DNA from 2 places in the Exiguobacterium sp. PvP048 genome. Region 2 is predicted to be linked to the other one. Evidence: riboswitches for the same ligand, from Rfam matches in the RefSeq annotation. Region 2 holds a riboswitch; the other holds the start of a gene.
The links. Region 2 has a riboswitch for FMN ahead of ribD (bifunctional diaminohydroxyphosphoribosylaminopyrimidine deaminase/5-amino-6-(5-phosphoribosylamino)uracil reductase RibD). Riboswitches for the same ligand answer to the same signal wherever they lie in the genome.
Positions count from the first base shown of each region.

Region 1 (6,305 bases), on a different contig from region 2:
CTGTTGTTGCCGCATCATCGGCTTCGTTCTTCTTGCCCCGGCCAATCCATTTGGCGGATGCCAGTGCAGCTGCTTCTGTTGCTCGGACGATTTCTAGTGCTAATTCGCGTTCCATCTATGAATAACCTCCAAGTCACCTAATGTGACATACTATTTTCGTAAAAATCTAAATTGAGGATAACACATTGCGCAATGTGATGCAAACAGCCTTTCTGCTTTTCATGTTTCGCCGATAGAGCTAAAATGAAGGGTGTGAGGGGGAATGGAAGATGTATTTTGTGAATCGTGAAAAGATTGAACAAACCGTAGTTTGTTTGGAAACGGCATTGCGTCAAAGTAAAGAGTTAACGGGGGACGCTTTGACGGTTTCACTGGCGTGGGAACGGATTGGATTTTTAGTGATTGAAAGCATCATCGACATCGGAAACAGTATGATTGATGGTTTCATCATGCGTGATCCGGGAAGTTATGAAGATATCGTCATGATTTTAGAAGATGAGCGGGTCATCGACGCGTCACTTGCGACGAGTTTGAAGCGCATCGTGGCACTCCGGACACAAATCGTCCGTGAATTTACGACATCAAGTACAGCGGAAATCCGCAACGTTTTGTTTGAGGAAGAAACACAATTACGTCGTTTCCCGGACGCGGTCCGACATTATCTAGAGACAGAACTCGGACCCGTCTCGGCATTTTTACCAAATGAGGAGTGAGTCAGCATGAAGGCAAAAGGCTATTTATTTGATTTAGACGGTACGATGTATAACGGGACAGAACCCGTCAAAGAAGCGGTTGATTTCGTCAACCGGTTGCAGGAAGAAGATGTACCGTATCTGTTCGTTACGAATAATGCTTCGATGACGGCAGAAGCCGTCGCTGAGAAATTACGCGGCATGGGTGTTCACTCGAATGCGGAACATGTCTTAACCAGTGCGATGGCGACAGGTCGCTACATCGCAGAACTCGATCCGGGTGCGAAAGTCTATGCCATCGGAGAAGGCGGATTGGTTGATGCTCTTGAGCGTCAAGGCTTACAAGTCGTTGCGGATGAGCATGCCGATTATGTCGTGATTGGTCTTGACCGTCAGATCACGTATGAGAAGTTAGCGATCGGAGCCCTCGCGATTCGGGCCGGCGCCCGTTTTATCTCGACGAATGGAGATATCGCGATTCCGACAGAGCGCGGCTTCTTACCGGGGAACGGGGCGTTGACATCGGTGTTACGCGTGACGACGGAAAAAGAACCGTTTTATATCGGGAAACCGGAGCCGGTCATGGTCAATATTGCGGCTGAGATGATTGGTCTTGCGAAAGAAGATCTCATCATGGTCGGGGATAATTACCATACCGACATTTTATTCGGGATCAACGGCGGAATCCGGACGATGCATGTCAATTCCGGCGTTCATACACCGGTCTTCATTCAAGGACAGGATGCCCAACCGACCTACATGGTCGATACGTTGGCAGAATGGATTCTTTAAACAAAAAAATCCCCATTGACGGATGTCAGTGGGGATTTTACTTCATTAGAAAACTTGTTCGACTTCAACGACGCCGGCTACTTCTTCAAGCAGGGCACGTTCGATACCAGCTTTCAGTGTGATTGTTGAACTTGGGCAGCTGCCGCAAGCTCCCATCAAACGGAGTTTGACGATACCATCTTCTACATCTACGAGTTCAACGTCTCCTCCGTCACGAAGAAGGAACGGACGCAATTTTTCGAGTACTTCGTTTACTTGATCAAACATTTCCATGCGTAAACACATCCTTTCTTATAGAATCATTGTAACAGGGTTGAAAAATGTTCTCAATCTGGAAAACTTGTATACTAAAAAAGAAGTGTAACAAATAGGGGGGACCACAGATGGAAATCAAGGTATATGGGGCGGCACAGACGTGTCCGAGTTGCGTCGGGGCACCAAGTTCAGAGGAGACATACAGTTGGCTGCAGGCCGTTCTTGGACGGAAGTACGAGACGGCATTGACTTTTGAATATGTGGATTTCGAAGCGGCACCGGTCGAGGATGAATGGATTACGGCTCTTCAGGACGATGTTTATTTTTATCCGCTTGTTCTGCTTGACGGTGAGATGGTCGATGAAGGATACGTCCAGTTGAAAAAAATCACGCAGGCAATTGACAGAAGACTTGAAAAAACGGCCCCGGAATGACCGGCGCCGTTTTTCTTATTTAATTTTTTTATGTTTCCAGAGCACACCGGACTTCAGAAGACGTGGAACTTTCCCTGTCAACGCCTGTTTCCCCATGACGATGCCGAAGCCGTCTGACTTTCCAAGTGATCCGAGCATACCGCGCAATTTGATTTCCGGCAGTTTCGGTAATTTCTTGCCGGCCCATTTTGCCTGCAGGACATCGACGACCTGATCCGCTTGATGCTCCGCAAGCTGACCGCTTGGCGCATACGGGAGACTGGCACAATCCCCGATGACGAACACATTTTCATGTTCCGGCACATGGTGGTGTTCCGTCAGCTTGATCCGTCCGCCGCTGTCAGCTTCAAAACCAAGATCACGGACGACTTTAACCGGTTGCGTACCCGCTGTCCAAATCGTTAAGTTCGATGGATAGGCGTCATCCCCGTTTTGAACATCATCCGCCGTGACGAAGGTGACGTTCGAGTTATTGATGACTTCGACGTCATGCTCCTCGAACCATTCCTGGACGTAGGTCGACACTTTATCCGAGAGGAAGGACAGAACGGACGGTCCCCGGTCGAATAGGCGAATTTTCAAATCTTTCCGGCTTTCGTGCAGTTCACTCGCGAGCTCGACTCCGGATAATCCGGCTCCGACGATGGAAACGATCGCACCGGGTGAAAGTCCGCAAATCGCCTGTTGTGTTTTCCGTGACTCTTCGAGTGTCTGGATGCTGTAAGTAAACTCTTGTGCCCCCGGTATGTTATGGTATTTATCTTCACAACCTAAGGCGATGATCAAATCATCATAAAACAATTCCGTTCCGTCTTGCAGATGAACGGAGTTCGTCTCTGGTGAAATCTTTACGACATGTCCATACTTATATGAGAGATGTTCCCCTTCCGGAAACGCGATCCGGACATCCCGGTCCGACAATGTTCCGGCAGCAAGTGCATAGTACTCTGTTTTTAACGCGTGGTACGGTAAACGATCGACGAGCGTCACAGCGACATCTTCATCCTTGAATCGTTCACAAATCCGCATGCCACCATATCCGCCACCTAAAACAACCAGTTGCTTCATAACTTAAAATCCCCCTTAGTTCCCCTAAATCAGTCTGACCTTGTATAATACGACATGAGGAAAGATAATTCCTGCCTGAAGGAGGAAAAAAAGTGAATCCGATTATTGAATTTTGTATCAGTAACTTAGCGACAGGGACTCAGGTCGTCATGCAACAGCTCGAACGGGACCCGAATGTCGATGTCGTCGAATATGGTTGCCTCGGTTATTGCGGGATTTGTTCGCTTGACCATTTTTGTCTCGTCGATGGAGAAACCGTTGTCGGGGAGACACCGGAAGAACTGCTTGAAAAGATTTATCAGAAAATCGAAGAAAACGAGCTCTAAAAAAATCCCCGTGTCTCACAAGAGACCGGGGATTTGTGTCTGTCAGCGGGCGCGGCTTCGGACTTAGACAGTTTGTTGACGACGTGTCATCCAAGGTTTTAGTTTCAGGAACAGCGGGATGAAGAGTGCTGAGATGAACATCGCCTTGATGATGTTAAACGGTAAGATACCGGCTGTAATCGTCGTCCACTTGACGGCAGGGTCAAGCATGTAGTCCATACCGAAGAACCAAGCGTACGCTGGAAGAATCAAGATATAGTTGAGGATGGCAAGACCGAGTGCCATCGTGATCGTACCTGCGACAAGACCGGTTGCGAGACCTTTTGTCGATTTCTTTTTATGATAGAACCAACTGACCGGAAGAATGAAGGCAACGCCAGCTGCGAAGTTGGCAAGCTCACCGACCGGAACACCACTTCCACGGAAGATGTAGTACAGGACGTTTTTGAGTGCTTCGACGATGACGCCGGCAACAGGTGAGAACATGATTGCGGCGATCAAAGCAGGAACATCACTGAAGTCGATCTTCAAATAGTTCGGTAAAAACGGAAGCGGGAAATTCAGTAGCATAAGAACAAATGAAATTGAACCTAACATCGATAATGTGACCATTTTTTGTGTGCGTTTCATACGAGTATAATCTCCTTTTGCTCGTTCCTCTCGATGAAGTATTGGCATGTCTGCGTTCAAAATAAACCCCCATCGAAGTGTTCGATGGGGGAGAAGTCCGCAGTAAACTAAGCCTGACCGATTTTTGCAAAATCGGTTCAAGAAAGAAACATGCCGCCATCTTCTCCCATCCAGACTATACTGTCGGCTCCTGAGTTACACAGAATCAGCAAATAGCGCCCTATTCGCTCGCGGGCTTCAGGCGAATCGCCTGTTTACCGCCGGTCGGGAATTTCACCCTGCCCTGAAGATGGAACGATTTAATTTTTTTTAATACAACTTATTTATACAACGAATTCAAGATTGTTTCAAGCAACTAGGTTTCGATTCCCCTTAAAATTGCGTATACTAATAAAAAAGGGAAGGTGATGACATGATTCATTTAACAGAAGCGGCCGCACTGCAAGTCAAAGAAATGATGTTGCAGGCGCCGGACGATGAACAAAATCTGCGCATGCTCGTCCAAGGCGGCGGATGCAGTGGTCTCTCCTACGGCATGGGGTTTGACAGTGAAAAAGAGACGGACTTGACCTTTGAGCAACACGGAGTCAAAGTCATCGTTGATCAAAAAGATTATCCGGTCGTTAAAGGACTGGAAGTAGATTATAAACAATCCATGCTCGGAGGCGGATTCACGATTACGAATCCAAATGCAATCGCGACATGCGGTTGCGGGACGTCGTTCCGAACGGCGACGAATGCCGGCACACCGGGCGGCTGTTAATGAAATGACTTGTATCGCAGACGATTGCCGTCTGCGATTTTTTTGTTTTCACGAGCGATTGACAGGACTTTTCAATGGAGATGGAGAAGGACTAACAGGAACGTTAGCACGCTATGATGAGGGAGGACTATCGATGCGAAAGGTACTGATTTTCGGTGGAACACGCTACTTTGGTCGACGGTTGGCATTACGGCTCGCGGAATCGGGGGACGATGTGACGATTGTCACGCGTGGGGAACATACGCCGCCGGTCGCGAAGGGCTTGACATTTTTTAAAGGGGACCGGACATCAAGCAGTACGATGAAGGATCTTGGAAGTCAAAACTGGGATATCATCTATGACAATATCTGTTTTAATCCGTATCAGGCGAAGCTTGCGGTCGATGCCTTCGAAGGAAAAGTCGGTCGTTACATTCTGACGTCGACGATGTCGGTCTATGAGCAGGGCGGGACAAACATTTCCGAGCGGTCCTATAATCCGTTTCCCGGGAAATATGATCTTGAAAAAGAACATGATTACGGCGAAGGAAAACGTCAGGCGGAAAGTTATTTCTTCCAACGTGCGACTTTCCCGGTCATTGCCGTCCGTTTCCCGGTTGTCCTCGGACCGGATGATTACACGGAACGGCTGATCTTTCATGTCAAACGGGCACTAGCCGATCAACCGGTCATCGCTGAAAATCTGTATGCGAAGATGGGATATATCTCGAGTTACGAAGCGGCAGCTTTCCTCGAGTGGTGCGGCCGTTCGACGATCACAGGACCGATTAATGCCGCGAGTGACGGCGTATTATCGATTCAGGACTTAATGGATAAGATTGATCACGTGGCAGGAACGACATCACGGTTTGAGACGACAGGCGAAGAGCCGTCACCGCTTGCACCGGATCACGATTTCTATATGGATACGACGGCAGCCAAACAAGCGGGATATCTCTTCCAACATGTTGATGACTGGCTTGATCGTTTGATTGAAGAGGAGGTCCGGAACCACAAATGATTACCTTAATTAAACCATCGCTGCACTTGGAACCGGAATACCTTGATTATGTATCAGAGTGGCAAGAGTCCGGTGAAAGCATCGTTCCGAGTGTCGTCAGTAAAACGTTTCTGCCGTTGGAGGATTTTTTGGAAGAACAGGAACAAGAGGAACGGGTGGCCCCGACGAACTGGGTGACCCACTCGACGTATTGGTTGTATGACGGGGAAACGATTGTCGGTGCAGTCAATTTCCGGCATGATCTAAACGATCAATTGCAACAAGTCGGAGGGCATATCGGTTATGGCATTCGACCGAGTGCGCGCAATAAGGGGTATGCGACGGAAGGATTACGGCAAGCGCTTG
Region 1 is NZ_JBEPSU010000001.1:586,091-592,395, reverse strand. Features, by position in the region: gene glpX (class II fructose-bisphosphatase) at 1-115, opposite strand, end outside; gene ABIC15_RS02950 (DUF86 domain-containing protein) at 270-713, shown strand; gene ABIC15_RS02945 (TIGR01457 family HAD-type hydrolase) at 720-1,484, shown strand; gene ABIC15_RS02940 (NifU family protein) at 1,530-1,757, opposite strand; gene ABIC15_RS02935 (DUF1462 family protein) at 1,868-2,173, shown strand; gene ABIC15_RS02930 (NAD(P)/FAD-dependent oxidoreductase) at 2,189-3,241, opposite strand; gene ABIC15_RS02925 (YuzB family protein) at 3,334-3,567, shown strand; gene ABIC15_RS02920 (ECF transporter S component) at 3,631-4,197, opposite strand; FMN riboswitch at 4,352-4,492, opposite strand; gene ABIC15_RS02915 (HesB/IscA family protein) at 4,610-4,960, shown strand; gene ABIC15_RS02910 (NAD-dependent epimerase/dehydratase family protein) at 5,094-5,960, shown strand; gene ABIC15_RS02905 (GNAT family N-acetyltransferase) at 5,957-6,305, shown strand, end outside.
Region 1: linked by a shared signal. The riboswitch ahead of ABIC15_RS02920 (ECF transporter S component) and the one ahead of ribD (bifunctional diaminohydroxyphosphoribosylaminopyrimidine deaminase/5-amino-6-(5-phosphoribosylamino)uracil reductase RibD) in region 2 are both predicted to bind FMN.

Region 2 (6,305 bases):
CCGTTTGGCAGTCTGCTTGTTGAACTGATCGGTGATGCGGCGGAAATCAAACGGGCACTGCATTACATCGATCAATCGGATGTCGTCGTCGAGGAGGTGCTCGCAGATGCTGGTTAACTATACAGATATTTGGACCGCTTTTTTGCAAACGATGACGATGGTCGGACTGTCGTTACTCTTTTCGACATTGATTGGTTTACCGCTCGGCATCCTGCTTGTCGTGACACGAAAAGGAGCATTGCTCGAACAAATCCCCTTCTTCAATGTCTTAAGCAGTATTGTCAACATCTTCCGGTCCGTTCCGTTCATTATTTTGCTCGTCGCGATCATTCCGTTGACCCGCTTGATTGTCGGATCGTCGATCGGGACGCAGGCAGCGATCGTTCCGCTCGTCTTTTATGCGGCACCGTACATCGCCCGCCTGATTGAAAGTTCATTGCTTGAAGTCGACACCGGTGTCTTGGAGGCAGCGGAAGCGATGGGGGCGACACCGTTGCAGACGATTTTCCGTTTCCTCTTGCCGGAAGCCCTCAGCTCGCTTGTCCTGAACCTGACGATTGCGACAATCGGCTTGATCGGGGCATCAGCAATGGCCGGGGCAATCGGCGGCGGGGGACTGGGTGACTTGGCGATCACGTACGGCTACCAACGGTTTGATACGACGGTCATGATCATCACGGTCGGGATTCTCGTCATTTTGGTTCAAGGGTTACAGACAACAGGCAACCTGTTGGCACGAAAAATTCGGAGACACTAAAAAAACATAGAACAGATAAGGGAGAGATGGATGATGAAAAAAGGATTAGCGATTGGTGCAGCATTGACGACGGTATTGTTTGCGGGATGTGCCGCTTCCGGAGAAGAAGATCAAAAGACGGTGAAACTTGGCGTCAGCGGTTCTGACACCCAAGTTTGGGAATACGTCGCGAAAAAAGCGAAGAAAGAAGGCATCACGATTGAGCTCGTTAAGTTCTCCGACTATGTTCAACCGAATCTCGCACTCGCGGAAGGAGAGATTGATGCGAACTCCTTCCAGACCGTCTCTTACTTTAACGCCTTCAAAAAAGAACATAAGTTAAAACTGTCGCCGATTGCGACTACGGTCATCGCGCCGATGGGAATTTATTCGGATAAGATCAAGGACGTCAAAGACATTCCGGTCGGTGGAAAGATTGCCGTTCCGAACGAAACGACGAACATGGGGCGGGCATTGCTGCTGTTGCAGGAAGCAGGCCTGATCAAGCTGCCGGACGACTTTGACGGCAACGGCTCCGTCGATAAAATCGTCGAGAATCCGAAAAAACTGAAGATTGTCCCGGTCGTCGCCGGTCAGACACCACGCGTCCTGCCGGATGTCTCGGCCTCGATCATCAATAACGGAATTGCCGTCGATGCCGGCTTTAATCCGATCAAGGACTCGATTCTCCATGAAAACGAGACGGCAAAACCGTACATCAACATTATCGCGACCCGGACGGAAGACAAAGACAAAAAGACGCTCAAGAAAATCGCCTCGCTGTACCAGCAGGACGATGTCGCTGCCTTCATCAAAAAAGAGTACAAAGGCAGCACGATTCCAACGTTCGTCCCACTTAGCGAGATTGGCGAATAACAAAAACCAAAAGGAGCGTGACCCAAATGACAATTCAGACGAGACGGCAAAACCTGACACAAACGATTGAACAGGATATTGAGCAAAAACGGGAGTCGTATCTTGAGACGAGCCATCGGATTCATGCGACACCGGAAATCGGCAATGAAGAATATTTTGCGTCGCGTCATCATGCGGAACGCCTGACAGCCGAAGGGTTTACAGTCGAACTTGGTGTGGCCGGACACGAGACAGCGTTTCTCGCCCGGAAGGTCTCGGATAAACCGGGAGCAACGATCGCTTTTCTAGCTGAATATGATGCCTTGCCGGGAATCGGTCACGCATGCGGACACAACATCATCGGCACGACAAGTGTCGCAGCAGCGATTGCCGTCAGTCAAGTTCTGGATGAAGTCGGCGGCAGTGTCGTCGTCCTCGGGACACCGGCGGAAGAAGGCGGACCAAACGGCAGTGCGAAAGGGAGTTTCGTCAAACACAATCTGCTGACGGGCATCGATGCGGCCTTAATGGTCCATCCGTCCGGACAGACCCGGATTACCGGTTCTTCGCTCGCCGTTGATCCGCTCGATTTTGCCTTTACCGGTAAACCGGCCCATGCGGCAGCTTCGCCGGAAGAAGGGATCAATGCCCTGGATGCCGTCATTCAGTTGTTTAACGGAATCAATGCGTTACGGCAACAGTTGCCGAGTGACATCCGGATTCACGGAATCATTACCGATGGTGGAGATGCGCCGAACATCATTCCGGAGTATGCCAAAGCCCGTTTCTTCATCCGGGCGACGACACGCGAACGGCTGAATGCGGTGACGGCAAAAGTCAAAGCCGTTGCCGAAGGGGCAGCCCTTGCGACCGGAGCGACGCTTGAGATCATCGCCTTCCAAAACGAAGTCGATAACCTGTTGTTCAACCGGACGTTTGACGAGATTTTCCGGGAAGAAGCGACGGCGCTTGGGGAAGACGTCAAGACCGATGAACGGCAGGGTCTCGGTTCGACCGACGCCGGCAACATCAGCCAGGTCCTGCCGACGATCCATCCGTACATCAAGATTGGAGCAGACGACTTAGTTGCCCATACGGAAAGTTTCCGGGAGGCGGCGAAATCGGAACAAGGCGACGAAGCCTTGATCACGGGAGCGAAAATCCTGGCCCGGACGGCGTTCCGTCTGCTGACGGATGACTCGTTACTCGGGACGGTCAAACAGGAGTTCCACGACCGGAAAAACGGTTACTTGACGTAACAGCGAAAGACAGAAGTATGTGTTGGTCCGACCGGATGTCATCAAGACGACCGGGCGGGCCAAACCATACTTTTTTTGTTGAACCGGAAAAAAGAAAACAAATTCTCTTTTGTATTTTAAAATAACCTGTGCTAGTCTTGACCTGTACAACTGAATAACCAGTTCTTCGGGGTAGGGTGAAAATCCCAACCGGCGGTAATGCGATGATTTTCGAATCGACGAGCCCGCGACCCACAATGTACGCATTGTGGCTGACTTGGTGTGATTCCAGGGCCGACGGTAAAGTCCGGATGGGAGAAGAACGAAAAAATGTGCTTGAAACCATTTTCTGAAAAAATCTGTTCGGGAAAAGGTCTATTTCTGTATGCTTTTGAACAGAAAACAAGACGTTTCTTTCGTGATCCTTCAATCATGACGCCCTGCAAATGCAGCGGCGTCTTTTCTTTTGAAAGGAGCGGAAATATGAATAATCGAATGCACCAGGCGATGCAGTTGGCACGGATGCTGGACGGACAAACGAGTCCAAATCCGAGTGTCGGTTGTGTCATTACGAAACATGGAAAAGTGATCGGCTTCGGTGCCCACCGGTTTGCGGGTGGTCCGCATGCGGAAGTCGAAGCATTAAACATGGCAGGAGAAGCGGCGCGTGGTGCGGATCTCTATGTCACACTCGAACCGTGTAACCATCATGGAAAGACACCGCCCTGTACGGAGGCGATTTTAGCCGCCGGCATCAAGCGGGTGTTCGTCGCAACGGAAGATCGGCATGCAATCGTCGCCGGACAAGGTATTACGCGTCTGCGTGAAGCCGGACTGACGGTCGAAACCGGATTACTCGAAGACGAAGCGGTTCGATTTTATACACCGTTTTGGCAAAGTCTCGAGCGGAAACGACCGGTCGTCACCGTCAAAGTCGCCCAAAGTTTAAACGGTGTCGTCACGACAGGTGAGCAACGCCTGATTACATCAGATGCAGCCCGGGTGGCAGGACGTGAGCTGCGGGCAACACATGACGCCATCTTAGTCGGGAGTGAGACGATTTTAATCGATGATCCCGCATTGACGTTACGCACGGAAGCCGGACCTGAACCGATTCGGGTCGTCGTCGACCGTCGTGGACGTTTGACGGAAAGCGCCCAAGTCTTTCGGGACGGTTTGAATCCGACATACTGGCTGACGGAACAACCGCGTGTCTCAATTCAATCGAACGTCACGGTTCTCGTCGGCACGTATACGACACCGAATCAGATTTTAGACATATTGTACGACCAGGGGATCCGCAGTTTGTTGATTGAAGGCGGACCAACGATTCAGTCGTCATTTTTAGAAGCAGACCTTGTCGATCGTCTTGAAATCTATCAAGCCCCGTCCGTCTTACAAGGGACGACCGGATTGACAAGCACAATCGAGATTGAAGACCGGTTCGATTTAACCGACGTCGCGCAAATCGGACAGGATGTCCATCTGCGTTATACGCGGAAAGGAGACGGCTTATGTTCACGGGATTGATTGAAGAAGTCGGGACGATTAAACGAAAAGTTCCGCGCCCGAACGGTTTAGCGCTCGAAATCGAGGCGCGGCATGTTCTTGAAGAAACGAAGATCGGCGACAGCATCGCCGTCGACGGGATTTGTTTAACGGTCACGGCGATGACGGCGACCGGGTTCACGGCGGACGCCGTTCACGAAACGATTCGGGCAACGTCCCTTCAGACGTTGCGGGTCGGCACACCGGTTCAGCTCGAACGGGCGATGCCGGCGAACGGACGGTTTGGCGGTCATTTCGTCAGCGGACACATTGACGGAACAGCCCGGTTCTTAAGCCGTCGACCGGACGGTGAAGCGATGGAATACCGGTTCGAGACCGGGGAGTGGAGTAAATACTGTATTCCGAAAGGCTCGATTGCGATCAACGGAACGAGCTTGACGGTCCAACACGTGGAACCGAACAGTTTAATCATCTCATTGATTCCGCACTCCCGACAGTTGACGACGTTCGACCGGTTGCAAAGCGGGGCACTCGTCAATATCGAGTGTGATTTGATGGCAAAACATTTGTATCACTTTACACAGCAGGAACAAAAAACGGATTGGTCGGCATTTTTAGGAGGCGGAGCAGGATGAACGGATTTGATCTCGTAGAAGAAGCGATTGAAGAATTAAAACACGGACGTCCGATCATCGTCTGTGATGATGAAAACCGGGAAAATGAGGGAGACCTGATTCTCCTCGCGGAACATGCGACACCCGAACAAATCAACTTCATGATCACGTACGGGAAAGGACTCGTCTGTGTTCCGGTCAGCCCGCAACTTGCAGAACGCCTTGAGCTGAATCCGATGACAGATCACAATACCGATCCGCACGGGACGGCGTTTACGATCAGCATCGATCATGAAGAAGCGAAGACCGGCATCAGTGCCGCGGAACGTGCGTTGACGATTCAACGGATGCTGACGGATGAGGCGAAACAATTTAAGCGTCCCGGTCATATTTTCCCCTTGATTGCGAAAGAGGGCGGTGTCCGGGAACGGCGTGGACATACGGAGGCCGGTGTGGATTTGGCACGGCTTGCCGGAAGTGCTGAAGCAGCTGTCATTTGTGAAATCATCTTAGAGGACGGGACGATGGCGCGCGTGGATGATTTGCTGACCTATAAAGAAGTCCATGGGCTGAAGATGATTACAATCGATGCCCTCGTCACGTATCTCGAACGCCCCGTCCGGCGCGAAGCGGACGTCCTGCTTCCGGCCGCGCACGGCGCGTTTCGGATACTCGGCTATACGACGCCTGATCAAAAAGAACACGTGACCGTCCTGTCGGGAGAGCCGGAAGACGGAATGCTCGTCCGGCTGCATTCGGAATGTCTGACGGGAGACGTCTTCGGATCAAAACGCTGTGATTGCGGTCCGCAACTTGACGCAGCACTGGCACGCATCGGACATGAAGGCGGAGCGGTACTCTACCTGCGCCAGGAAGGGCGCGGTATCGGCTTGATGGCGAAACTGAAAGCCTATGAGTTGCAGGAGCAGGGACTCGATACGGTCGAAGCGAATCACGCGCTCGGGTATGCGACTGATTTACGGGATTACAAAGTCGCAGCCGCGATGTTACACGATTTAGGTGTCACGAAAATTCGGCTGATGACGAATAATCCGGAAAAACAACAGGCACTCGAACAAAACGGTATTACGGTGCTCGAGCGGATTCCGCTTGAGATTGACCCGGTACCGGAAAACAAGCAGTATCTGCAAACCAAACAAACGAAACTCGGGCATCTGCTCGATATCCAAGGAGGACAATAACATGGTATTCGAAGGATTTTTAACAGGTGAAGGACTACGCGTCGCAATCGTCGCAGCACGATTCAATGAATTGATCACATCGAAACTGGTCGGTGGAGCAAACGATGCATTCCGTCGTCACGGAGTCGCTGCGGATGCTGTCGATACAGCA
Region 2 is NZ_JBEPSU010000010.1:1,312-7,616, forward strand. Features, by position in the region: gene ABIC15_RS13735 (methionine ABC transporter ATP-binding protein) at 1-117, shown strand, start outside; gene ABIC15_RS13740 (methionine ABC transporter permease) at 107-757, shown strand; gene ABIC15_RS13745 (MetQ/NlpA family ABC transporter substrate-binding protein) at 791-1,612, shown strand; gene ABIC15_RS13750 (M20 family metallopeptidase) at 1,639-2,850, shown strand; FMN riboswitch at 3,009-3,156, shown strand; gene ribD (bifunctional diaminohydroxyphosphoribosylaminopyrimidine deaminase/5-amino-6-(5-phosphoribosylamino)uracil reductase RibD) at 3,313-4,359, shown strand; gene ribE (riboflavin synthase) at 4,344-4,973, shown strand; gene ribB (3,4-dihydroxy-2-butanone-4-phosphate synthase) at 4,970-6,154, shown strand; gene ribH (6,7-dimethyl-8-ribityllumazine synthase) at 6,156-6,305, shown strand, end outside.